DNA from 2 places in the Sphingomonas sp. 2SG genome. Region 2 is predicted to be linked to the other one. Evidence: riboswitches for the same ligand, from Rfam matches in the RefSeq annotation. Region 2 holds a riboswitch; the other holds the start of a gene.
What was found. Region 2 has a riboswitch for fluoride ahead of FFS23_RS06990 (voltage-gated chloride channel family protein). Riboswitches for the same ligand answer to the same signal wherever they lie in the genome.
Positions count from the first base shown of each region.

Region 1: another riboswitch for fluoride. It lies ahead of FFS23_RS17680 (voltage-gated chloride channel family protein); the one in region 2 lies ahead of FFS23_RS06990 (voltage-gated chloride channel family protein).

Region 1 is NZ_SCMZ01000060.1:90-6,134, reverse strand. Features, by position in the region: gene FFS23_RS17685 (DUF190 domain-containing protein) at 207-590, opposite strand; gene FFS23_RS17680 (voltage-gated chloride channel family protein) at 617-1,975, opposite strand; fluoride riboswitch at 1,999-2,075, opposite strand; gene FFS23_RS17675 (DUF305 domain-containing protein) at 2,240-2,605, shown strand; gene FFS23_RS17670 (YncE family protein) at 2,607-4,046, shown strand; gene FFS23_RS17665 (RNA polymerase sigma factor) at 4,048-4,557, shown strand; gene FFS23_RS17660 (anti-sigma factor family protein) at 4,554-5,324, shown strand; gene FFS23_RS17655 (MgtC/SapB family protein) at 5,376-5,888, opposite strand; partial or broken gene FFS23_RS17650 (molybdopterin oxidoreductase) at 5,885-6,045, opposite strand, start outside.
Region 2 is NZ_SCMZ01000012.1:610-7,100, forward strand. Features, by position in the region: gene FFS23_RS06965 (MgtC/SapB family protein) at 1-319, shown strand, start outside; gene FFS23_RS06970 (anti-sigma factor family protein) at 371-1,141, opposite strand; gene FFS23_RS06975 (RNA polymerase sigma factor) at 1,138-1,647, opposite strand; gene FFS23_RS06980 (YncE family protein) at 1,649-3,088, opposite strand; gene FFS23_RS06985 (DUF305 domain-containing protein) at 3,090-3,455, opposite strand; fluoride riboswitch at 3,619-3,695, shown strand; gene FFS23_RS06990 (voltage-gated chloride channel family protein) at 3,719-5,074, shown strand; gene FFS23_RS06995 (putative PII-like signaling protein) at 5,199-5,471, shown strand; gene FFS23_RS07000 (sulfite exporter TauE/SafE family protein) at 5,688-6,197, shown strand.

The sequences.
Region 1 (6,045 bases), on a different contig from region 2:
ATCAGCACCCGGCTTCAGGTTTGGGTATAGACGTCACCCCATATCCGCCCAAGAGCGATCGGCAGCTTTCCCAGTTTGCCGTGAAAATTCGCAATTTCGAGAATTTTGAATTGGGAACACATTTTGAGAAAGCGCACCCGTCTGTGGCTGTCAGTCGGATCGACGGGTCAGGTTTCCCGGTCAACGTTCCATTATGGGAACGCCGATCAGGCTCTGGTTCGCTCAGTTTCGCGCGTGATCGTCCAATGCTCCAATTGTTTGTAAACTATCACCTTGTTGCCGAGCAGATCGCCATGCCGGCGACAGAAAATGTTGAGCTGGTCACGTTCGCCGACCAGCTCGACGCAGATAGTCAGATGCGGATCGGCAATCTCCGATCCATTTTCCCGGATTGGGCCGCGATTGCTGAAGCCGTAATGCATGTTCTGCGCGACGGCGTTGATGATGCCGTCCGCCTTCGCGGTGCGGATCAGCTCGCGATAAAAAGGTTTCGCACCCCAGAAGCGACGTGGGCCGACCTTGTCAGACGGCTTCAAATAGATGCGCAGCATTCCAACCTCGCGGTGCTGGACGGTGAAACGATCAGGCATAATGGGCCTTCCGATAGGAAGCAGGATCAGACGCGCGAGCGACGGCGGGAAGCACGGTGCGTGCGGGCATCACGCAGGGTCGCATCGGGTGTGAGGCGCGCAGCAGGCACCTTGGGGACTGCGACGCGCTGCGACAGATAAATGCCGTTATGACCCGAGCAAAGGTAGGCGACGAAGCATGCGACCGCGATCGGCACAGCATAGGCCGCCCCGAACAATTCGATCCCCATGAACGTGCAGGCAAGCGGCGTGTTGGCCGCACCCGCGAACAGCGCAACGAAGCCGATCGCCGCGAATAACCCTGTCGACACCCCGAACATAGGCGCGAGTGCATTGCCGAGCGCCGCGCCGATGAAGAACAGCGGTGTCACCTCCCCGCCCTTGAAGCCGGTACTAAGGGTGACGACGGTGAAGAGCAGCTTCAGCGCCCAGCTCCACGGGTCCGTATTGGAGCCGAAGAAGCTGGCGATGGTCAGGCCATCCGGCGTCGCCGCTAGCGTGCCCAGACCGAGATAGTCCCGCGTGCCGAACAGCCAGACCAGTGCGATCACGGCCACGCCACCGATGACGGGTCGTAGTGGGCCATAAGGCACCATGCGCTTCAGCCATCCGCCCAGCGCATGATTGGCCTCTGCAAAAGCTAGTCCGACTAACCCGAATACGACGCCCGCGACGCCAACCTTGATGACGATTAGAGCGTCGACCGGCACTGTCGCATCGACATGGTAGATGCCGTGGTGAATGCCCCAGGCAAGACAGGTCCAGTCGCCGACCAGTGCCGCGACCAGGCACGGCACCAGCGCGCGATACTCGACCCGGCCAATCGCCAGCACCTCCAGCGCGAAGACCGCTCCCGCGATCGGCGTCCCGAACACTGCGCCGAACCCTGCTGCGATCCCGGTCATCAGCAGGATGCGCGTTGCTTGCGTATCCAGCTTGAGGGCGCGCCCGAACCCGCCGGAAAGACTGCCGCCCAATTGCACGGCGGTGCCTTCGCGCCCCGCCGATCCACCAAACAGATGTGTCACGACCGTGCCGAAGAAAATGAGCGGGGCCATGCGCAGCGGCACGCCGCCCCCCGGTTCGTGGATCTGCTCGACGATAAGATTGTTGCCACCTTCGACCGAGCGCCCTGTCAGATGGTAGAGCAGTCCGACCACGAACCCGCCGATCGGCAGCAGGTAGAGCAGCCAGGGAAAGGCGAAGCGAATCCGGGTTACGGCATCGAGGCTCCACAGGAAGGCTGCGCAGAGCGTTCCCACCGTTGCGGCCATCGGGACCAGGATCAAAGCCCACCGCAGCACCGACATGGCATGGGTGCGGCGATCGCGAATGAACGCTGCCATGTTGAACTGGTCGTAGAGATTGCGAAATGTCGCGCGCACGATTCCTCCTTGCTGCCTTACGGCGCCTGGTAGGAATCATCGGCCCTTGCGAGGGCGGTTCGGCCGAATGGCCCGGCGGAAATCCATCGCCGTGCCCGAGCATATGCTGTCCGACGGCGACCTGGTCAACCAACGGCAGGGTCACGATGAGACGATTGTTTTGCTGAGGATCAATAATTGGCTCACCCATGGAATAAACCCCGACGGGCGTCGTCTACCCTTTCGAGACTGATCCGCAGGAGGCTTATGCGTAGACGAAATTGGATGCTGGGTCTGACTGCTTCGGCCATGCTCACCGGCGCAGTCGCGGCCGCCCCCGCCGATGGCTACGCCAGCATGGTATCTGCCGCGATGGACCGGATGATGGCGGGCATGATGGTCAAGCCGTCCGGCGACGTCGACCGCGATTTCGTCGCGATGATGCTTCCGCATCACCAGGGCGCCATTGATATGGCGGTGGCAGAGCTGCGCTACGGCCATAACGAGCAGCTCAAGCGCATCGCGCAGGAGATCATCATCGATCAGCAGCAGGAGATCGCCGCCATGAAGTTGGCGATCGGTCAGCCGCTACCCCCTTCGACGCCAGCCCCGACGCAGGGCGGCGACCACCACAGCCATATGGAGCACTGACATGATCCGGACCTTCCTGCTCTCGGCCGCCTTGCTGATGAGCGCCGCACCGGGCATTGCCATGGCTCAGCAGGCGCCGTGGAACGCCAAGGACGTGCCTGTCAGCCACCGCGACCGCGTCTATGCATCCGAACAATTCTCCAACACGGTGTCGGTAACGGACCCGGCCGACAACAGGTTGCTCGGCGTCATCAAGCTCGGCGATCCGCAGCCGATGAATTTTTCCCCGCTCTACAAGGGGCAGGTGCTGGTTCACGGCCTCGGCTTCTCGCCGGACGGGAAAACACTGGCGGTCGTGTCGATCGGATCCAACGCCGTGTCGTGGATCGACACCGCCACCAACACCGTCAAGCACACGACCTATGTCGGGCGCAGTCCGCATGAGGCGTTCTTCACGCCGGACGGCAAGGAGGTGTGGGTCACGGTACGCGGCGAGGATTACATCGCCGTGCTCGACCCCACGACGTACAAGGAGACCGGTCGCATCAAGACGCCCGGTGGTCCGGGCATGACGATCTTCTCTCCCGATGGCCGATACGGCTATGTCTGTTCCTCATTCAATCCGGTGCTGGCCGTGTTCGATGTCTCGACCCACGCGCAGGTCGGACAGGTGGCGCAGCCGAGTCCGTTCTGTCCCAACATCGCCGCGACGCCGGACGGCAAGCAGGTTTGGTTCACGCTGAAGGACATCGGCAAGACGGTCGCATTCGATGCCAAGCCGCCTTTCGCGATCCTCAAGGTGCTGGATACCGGACCGATCACCAATCACGTCAACTTCGCCCGCACGGTCAAGGGACAGTTCGCCTATGTCACGGTGGGCGGGGAAAACGCGGTGAAGGTGTTCCGCACGTCCGACTTCGCGCTTGTCGCCACCATCCCGGTCGGCAAGATGCCGCACGGCGTCTGGCCATCGGGCGACGGCCGGCGCATCTATGTCGGGCTGGAGAATGCCGATGAACTTGCCGCGATCGACACCGCCGGCAACAAGGTCGTTGCCACCGTGCCGGTCGGACAGGCACCGCAGGCGATCGCCTATGTGCCGAACGCTGTTCCGACAGGCCCCGGCACCGACAATCTCCAACCGCTCGGTACGGCAGGCAAGGCGGTGCATCTGAACATGGGGCCGGTTGGCGGCAATGGTGCGGCAAGCAGCATTACCCTCTTCGACCAGGGCATCATTCAGGTCGTGCAGAGTGCCGTTACCGGTTTGCAGCCCAAGAAGCCTTACATGCTCGTGCTCACCGCCAACGCGGACGGCAGCGGTGCGGTAGAGCCGCTTGCGAACTTCATGAGCAATCCGGCAGGTGCGGCGATTGTCAACGCATCGGGTCCGATCCGGCAGATCGTTCAGGGCAGTGCAGCGGCCCCCCGGCGCTTTCTGGCGGTCGCCGAGGTAGTGAATGGCGCACCGGGCCGCATCGTGCAGGTGCAGCGCGACTGAGATGGACCCGCTTGCCGCCGCGATCGAGCCCCTGGTCCCCGGTCTGCGCCGTTATGCCCGGTCGTGGTTGCGCGATCAGGCGATGGCGGATGACCTGGTGCAGGATTGCCTTGAGCGCGCGGTCGGGCGCTGGCGGCAACGACGCGGGACGGAGGTTCGCCCCTGGGTCTATGCAATCCTGCATAATCTGTTGGTCGATCATAAGCGGCAGCATGTCCGGCGAGGTACGGCGGTTCCGCTCCACCTCGTGGACGACGTTGCGCTCGGTCGCCCGGCCGATCAGGACGCAGGCCTGCACCACCGAGACCTGTTGCGCGCACTTGATGCGTTGCCCGAGGAGCAGCGGACGGTGCTGCTCCTCATTTCCGTCGAAGGTCTGTCATATGGGGAAGTCGCTGCCGTCGTCGGTGTGCCGCTGGGAACGGTGATGTCGCGCATATCGCGGGGGCGCGACCGTCTGGCGACGCTCCTCCGGGAGGGTGAACGGCCACGATTAAGGAGTATTCGATGACCAGCCCGATCGGAGAGGACGATCTGGCCGCGTGGATCGATGGCAGGCTGTCGCCCGAGCGGCAGCGTCTGGTCGACGCTTACCTTGAAGGCCAGCCGGACGTGCATGCCCGTTTGCGGGAGCAGGCGGAGCAGGCGCGAGCCCTTGCATCGCTTTTCGCTCCAATCGCGGATGAACCTATCCCGGCGACGATGCGCGTCGCAGCCATCAGGGGACGGCAACGCCAACCGCGTTGGCAACTCGCCATCGCCGCGTCGCTTCTGCTGGCGGTCGGGTTTGGCGGGGGCTGGTCGAGTGCGCGTTGGAGCGGCGAACCCCGCGCGGGCATCGCGGCGCTGGCCAACGAGGCGAGTGACAATTTCCGTGTCTATGCCGCCGACCGGATACGACCGGCGGAAATCGGCCCCGACCAGCGCGCCATGCTGATCCGGTGGACCTCCGCCCGATTGGGTGAGCGCGTGACCATCCCGGACCTCAGCACAGCCGGTTACCGCTATGGCGGGGGGCGATTGGTCGCGACGCCCCACGGCCCTGCGGTTCTTCTCCTCTACGATGGACCGCAAGCGTCAAAGCTCGCGGTGCTGACGAGGCCTATGCAAATCGACAAGAGCGCAAGCATGACCAGCACGTCCAGCGGGACCATGGGCCGGGTCACATGGGCTGTCGACGGGATCGGCTATAGTGTAGTGGGCGAGCGACCCGCTGCCGAGCTGCATCCGATCGCCGATGAGGTCCGGCGCCAGGCCGATGCGGGGCTTGTCTCCTGATAGCGCCTGGCCGCTTCTTAGCGCCGACAGGCACTGGGCGGACCAGCGGGATCACGGCTTGCGCTCGGCATCCTTCCGGTCGGCCTCTGCCGGAGTCAGCCTGGCCCGCTCGCGAATGCGACGTTCGAGCGGAGCGCCCGCGAACAGTACGAGCATCGCAAGGCTCAACCCGCCGATGATGAGCGGCCACACCGCCAACCCTGCTGCCGCGCCGATCGTGGCCGTGACCCAGATGCACGCGGCGGTCGCCAATCCATGCACTTCCTGACCCTGGCCGACCCGCAGCACCGCGCCGGCACCGATGAAGCCGACGCCGGACAGAATGCCCTGCATCGCCCGTCCTGCGGCATCGGCGTTTACGTTCGGCAAGCCACTGTGCACGATCGCCTGCACGGCGATGCAGCTCGCCAGACCGACCAGACCCAGCGTTCGCAATCCCATGATCTGCCGGTTCTCGCGCGAGCGTTCCCAGCCGAGCACCATCCCAGCCGCGGTCGCCACCACCAGCCGCCCGATCGCATCGATCCAGAAGCCGAGGTCCGATGCCGCTGATGCTTCGATCATTCGACCAGCACGTGCACATGATGCCAGGCGGTGCACAGATAGCCGGCGAAGTTCCACACCGTATCCGGCCGCTCGGGCTGACCCTGTCCAGTCTCGTCGAAGGCGCGCACGACAAGGTGCTGGCGCCCCTTGGCGAGCGTGGCGTCGAGGGTCCAGC
Region 2 (6,491 bases):
CTTGCCGAATGTGAACGCCGATGCCGCAGGACGGGCGATGCAGGGCATTCTGTCCGGCGTCGGCTTCATCGGTGCCGGCGCTGTGCTGCGGGTCGGCCAGGGTCAGGAAGTGCATGGATTGGCGACTGCCGCATGCATCTGGGTAACAGCCACGATCGGCGCGGCAGCAGGGTTGGCGGTGTGGCCGCTCATCATCGGCGGGTTGAGCCTTGCGATGCTCGTACTGTTCGTCGGCGCTCCACTCGAACGTCGCATTCGCGAACGGGCCAGGCTGACTCCGGCAGAGGCCGACCGGAACGATGCCGCGCGCAAGCCGTGATCCCGCTGGTCCGCCCAGTGCCTGTCGGCGCTGAGAACTGGCCAGGTGCTATCAGGACACAAGCGCCGCATCGGCCTGGCGCTGGACCTCGTTGGCGATCGGATGCAGCTCGGCAGCGGGGCGCTCCCCCACCACACTATAGCCGATCCCGTCGACCGCCCATGTGACCCGGCCCATGGTCCCGCTGGACGTGCTGGTCATGCTTGCGCTCTTGTCGATTTGCATGGGCCTCGTCAGCACCGCAAGCTTCGACGCTTGCGGTCCATCATAGAGGAGCAGCGCTGCAGGGCCGTGGGGCGTCGCGACCAATCGCCCCCCGCCATAGCGGTAACCCGCTGTGCTGAGGTCCGGGATGGTCACGCGCTCACCCAATCGGCTGGAGGTCCATCGGATCAGCATGGCGCGCTGGTCGGGGCCGATTTCCGCCGGTCGAATCCGGTCGGCGGCATAGACACGGAAATTGTCGCTCGCCTCATTGGCCAGCGCCGCGATGCCCGCGTGGGGTTCGCCGCTCCACCGCGCGCTCGACCAACCACCGCCAAATCCGACCGCCAGCAGAAGCGACGCGGCGATGGCGAGTTGCCAAGGCGGTTGGCGTTGCCGTCCCCTGATGGCTGCGACGCGCATCGTCGCCGGGATCGGTTCCTCCGCGATGGGAGCGAACAGGGACGCAAGGGCTCGCGCCTGCTCCGCCTGCTCCCGCAAACGGGCATGCACGTCCGGCTGGCCTTCAAGGTAAGCGTCGACCAGACGCTGCCGCTCGGGCGACAGCCTTCCATCGATCCACGCGGCCAGATCGTCCTCTCCGATCGGGCTGGTCATCGAATACTCCTTAATCGTGGCCGTTCAGCCTCGCGGAGGAGCGTCGCCAGACGGTCGCGCGCCCGCGATATGCGCGACATCACCGTTCCCAGCGGCACGCCGACGACGGCAGCGACTTCCCCATATGACAGACCTTCGACGGAAATGAGGAGCAGCACCGTCCGCTGCTCCTCGGGCAACGCATCAAGTGCGCGCAACAGGTCTCGGTGGTGCAGGCCTACGTCCTGATCGGCCGGGCGGCCGAGCGCAGCGTCGTCGACGAGGTGGAGCGGAACCGCCGTACCTCGCCGACTGTGCTGCCGCTGATGGTCGACCAACAGATTGTGCAGGATCGCGTAGACCCATGGGCGAACCTCCGCACCCCGTCGCTGGCGCCAGCGCCCGACCGCGCGCTCAAGGCAATCCTGCACCACGTCATCCGCCATCGCCGGATCGCGCAACCACGACCGGGCATAGCGGCGCAGACCGGGGATCAGTGGCTCGATCGCGGCGGCAAGCGGGTCCATCTCAGTCGCGCTGCACCTGCACGATGCGGCCCGGAGCGCCGTTCACCACCTCGGCGACCGCCAGAAAACGCCGGGGTGCCGCGGTGCTGCCTTGAACGATCTGCCGGATCGGACCCGACGCGTTGACGATCGCCGCACCTGCCGGATTGCTCATGAAGTTCGCAAGCGGCTCTACCGCACCGCTGCCGTCCGCGTTGGCGGTGAGCACGAGCATGTAAGGCTTCTTGGGCTGCAAACCGGTAACGGCACTCTGCACGACCTGAATGATGCCCTGGTCGAAGAGGGTAATGCTGCTTGCAGCACCATTGCCGCGAACCGGCCCCATGTTCAGATGCACCGCCTTGCCTGCCGTACCGAGCGGTTGAAGATTGTCGGTGCCGAGGCCTGTCGGAATAGCGTTCGGCACATAGGCGATCGCCTGCGGTGCCTGTCCGACCGGCACGGTGGCAACGACCTTGTTGCCGGCGGTGTCGATCGCGGCAAGTTCATCAGCATTCTCCAGCCCGACATAGATGCGCCGGCCGTCGCCCGATGGCCAGACACCGTGCGGCATCTTGCCGACCGGGATGGTGGCGACAAGCGCGAAGTCGGACGTGCGGAACACCTTCACCGCGTTTTCCCCGCCTACCGTGACATAGGCGAACTGTCCCCTGACCGTGCGGGCGAAGTTGACGTGATTGGTGATCGGTCCGGTATCCAGCACCTTGAGGATCGCGAAAGGCGGCTTGGCATCGAATGCGACCGTCTTGCCGATGTCCTTCAGCGTGAACCACACCTGCTTGCCGTCCGGCGTCGCGGCGATGTTGGGACAGAACGGACTCGGCTGCGCCACCTGTCCGACCTGCGCGTGGGTCGAGACATCGAACACGGCCAGCACCGGATTGAACGAGGAACAGACATAGCCGTATCGGCCATCGGGAGAGAAGATCGTCATGCCCGGACCACCGGGCGTCTTGATGCGACCGGTCTCCTTGTACGTCTTGGGGTCGAGCACGGCGATGTAATCCTCGCCGCGTACCGTAACCCACACCTCCTTGCCGTCCGGCGTGAAGAACGCCTCATGCGGGCTGCGCCCGACATAGGTCGTGTGCTTGACGGTGTTGGTGGCGGTGTCGATCCACGACACGGCGTTGGATCCGATCGACACGACCGCCAGTGTTTTCCCGTCCGGCGAGAAGCCGAGGCCGTGAACCAGCACCTGCCCCTTGTAGAGCGGGGAAAAATTCATCGGCTGCGGATCGCCGAGCTTGATGACGCCGAGCAACCTGTTGTCGGCCGGGTCCGTCACCGACACCGTGTTGGAGAATTGTTCGGATGCATAGACGCGGTCGCGGTGGCTGACAGGCACGTCCTTGGCGTTCCACGGCGCCTGCTGGGCCATGGCAATGCCCGGTGCGGCGCTCATCAGCAAGGCGGCCGAGCGCAGGAAGGTCCGGATCATGTCAGTGCTCCATATGGCTGTGGTAGTCGCCGCCCTGCGTCGGGGCTGGCGTCGAAGGGGGTAGCGGCTGACCAATCGCCAACTTCATGGCGGCGATCTCCTGCTGCTGATCGATGATGATCTCCTGCGCAATGCGCTTGAGCTGCTCTTTATGACCGTAGCGCAGCTCTGCCACCGCCATATCAATGGCGCCCTGGTGATGCGGAAGCATCATTGCGACGAAGTCGCGGTCGACGTCGCCGGACGGCTTGACCATCATGCCCGCCATCATCCGGTCCATCGCGGCAGATACCATGCTGGCGTAGCCATCGGCGGGGGCGGCCGCGGCTGCGCCGGTGAGCATGGCCGAAGCAGTCAGACCCAGCATCCAATTTCGTCTACGCATAAGCCTCCGGCGCATCAGTCTCGAAAGCGTAGACGACGCCCGTCGAGATTTATTCCATGGTTGAGCCAATTATTGATCCTCAGCAAAACAATGGTCTCATCGTGACCCTGCCGATGGTTGACCAGGTCGCCGTCGGACAGCATATGCTCGGCACGGCGATGGATTTCCGCCGGGCCATTCGGCCGAACCGCCCTCGCAAGGGTCGATGATTCCTACCAGGCGCCGCAAGGCAGCAAGGAGGAATCGTGCGCGCGACATTTCGCAATCTCTACGACCAGTTCAACATGGCAGCGTTCATTCGCGATCGCCGCACCCATGCCATGTCGGTGCTGCGATGGGCCTTGATCCTGGTCCCGATGGCCGCAATGGTGGGAACGCTCTGCGCGGCTTTCTTGTGGAGCCTCGATGCCGTGACCTGGCTTCGCTTTGCCTTTCCCTGGCTGCTCTACCTGCTGCCGATCGGCGGGTTCGTGGTCGGACTGCTTTACCATCTGACCGGCCGCTCGGTGGAGGGCGGCAACAACCTTATTGTCGAGCAGATCCACGAACCGGGCGGGGGGGTGCCACTGCGGATGGCACCGCTGATCTTCTTCGGCACGGTGGTGACCCATCTGTTTGGCGGTTCGGCCGGGCGCGAAGGCACCGCCGTCCAGTTGGGCGGCAGTCTCGCCAGCGGTTTCGGTCGCGCGCTCAAGCTCGATGCTGACGGCACCCGCATCCTGCTGATGGGGGGCATTGCGGCCGGGTTCGGCGCGGTGTTCGGCACGCCCATCGCAGGGGCGGTGTTCGCACTGGAGGTGTTGGCGATCGGGCGTGTCGAATATCGCGCGCTGGTGCCGTGCCTGGTCGCGGCACTGGTCGGCGACTGGACGTGCCTTGCCTGGGGCATCCATCACGGCGTCTACCGGATCGATGCGCTGGTGCCGGTCGATGCGCTGCTCGTCACCAAGGCGGGCGTCGCCGGGGTTGCGTTCGGGCTGGTCGGTCTCGCCTTCGCCGAAGCCAATCACACGCTCGGCGGGTGGCTCAAGCGCATCGTCTCCTATGGCCCGTTACGCCCCGCCATTGGCGGCATCGCGGTCATCGCGCTCGTCTACCTGTTCGGAACGCGCGACTATCTCGGACTCGGCACGTTGGCAGCGACGCCCGACAGCCTCACCATCGCCAGCTTCTTCGGACCGGACACGCATCCGTGGAGCTGGGCGATCAAGCTGCTGTTCACCGTCGTCACGCTCAGCGCCGGCTTCAAGGGTGGCGAGGTGACACCGCTGTTCTTCATCGGCGCGGCGCTCGGCAACGCACTCGCCCCCATGTTCGGCGTGCCCACCAGCGTATTCGCCGCGCTCGGCTTCGTCGCGCTGTTCGCGGGCGCGGCCAACACCCCGCTCGCCTGCACCTTCATGGGCATCGAACTGTTCGGCGCTGCCTATGCGGTGCCGATCGCGGTGGCCTGCTTCGTCGCCTACCTCTGCTCCGGTCATAACGGCATCTACCTGTCGCAGCGCGTCGCGGTGCCGAAGGTGCCGGCGACCGGCCTCACCCCGAACGCGACGCTTCGCGAGGCGCGGGCACACCGCGCCTCGCGAAGCCCACGCTCCTGATCCCCCCACCAATCGAGGGTTTGTCCATGCCCAATCGTTTCACCGTCCAGCATCGCGAAATCGGCATGCTGCGTATCTACATGAAACCGTCCGACCGAATTGGTGAGCGCAGCCTGCGTACGCTGTGGGCTGCCAAGCCGCTCTATCGCGAGCTAATCCAGACGGCATCATCAATGCCGTCGCGCAACACACGCACTATGGGTTCAGCAACCACGGCCAGATCCGCGAGAACGGATCGGAGGCGGCCGATCCCCATCTGACGATCTGCGTCGAACTCGTCGGCGAACGCGACCAGCTCGACCGGTTCTGCCGGCGACATGGCGACCTGCTCGGCGACAAGGTGATCGTCTACAAGCAGCTGGAACACTGGTCGGTCATGCCGCGGTTCGACCGATGACACCAATGATCGAATATGGGCTGCTGATCGTCGGTGCATTTGCGGCTGCTGCAATCTCGGGTTCGGCCGGGTTTGGCGGGGCACTGCTGTTGCTGCCGCTGCTGATTTAAGTCGTCGGCGTGACCGAAGCGGTGACGCTGCTGACGATCGTCCAGATCATCGGCAACGGTGCGCCGGCCGGGATGGGCTGGGCTGGCGCCAATCCGTTGGCGGCCCGTGTTGCTGTTCCTCTCCGCTGCCATACCGTTCTCGATGCTGGGCGCATTGTCGTTCGCGTCGCTACCGACGGCGCTCGTTGCGCGGATCGTGGGCGTGGCGATCCTGCTGTTCGTCATCCTGAAGGCCACGGGCATGATCGCGTTTAAACCCTCGCGCCGCGTGCTGGTGATCGGGGGCGGTGTGACCGGCCTGTTGTCCGGGCTAGTCGGGAGCGCCGGGCCGCTCGGCGCAGCGGTGTTCCTGAGCCTCGGTTTGCCACCGCTTGCCTATGTCGCGAGTGACGCGGTCGCCTCGATCGTGATGCACAGTTCCAAGACAATTGTTTACGGCGCGACGATCGACCTTGGACCAACCTTCTGGCCGCTGGCGATCGCGATGGGGCTGGCGATGATCGTTGGCACCTGGGCGGGGTGCTTGCTCATCAAGCGTCTGCCCGTTGAGCGCTTCCGCCAGCTCGTCATGGTCCTGCTCGCGCTGATCGCGACCGAGATGATCGTCATGGGTTAGTGGGAGGATTGTCGCGAATATCCTGAGTTTCGCTACACCAGCTCAAGCGTGGTCGGCTGACGGCGTAGCTGTCGCGAATGTCAGTCGCGGAATTACGCGACTTTCAACGCACATCTGCGACACGCTAACCTGTGCGTTAACGGTGTCGCTACGCAGGAGCCGGTGCCCGGCTCGTTCAGCTGAGCCGCAGCCAACCGCGCGGCCGGACGGCGGCTTTCAGGGAGCAGAAAAGTTGTCCTGAATGACTTACTATGGGTCGGAAGTCGCCCGGCAGCTTTCGCCGAAACGCCGCCC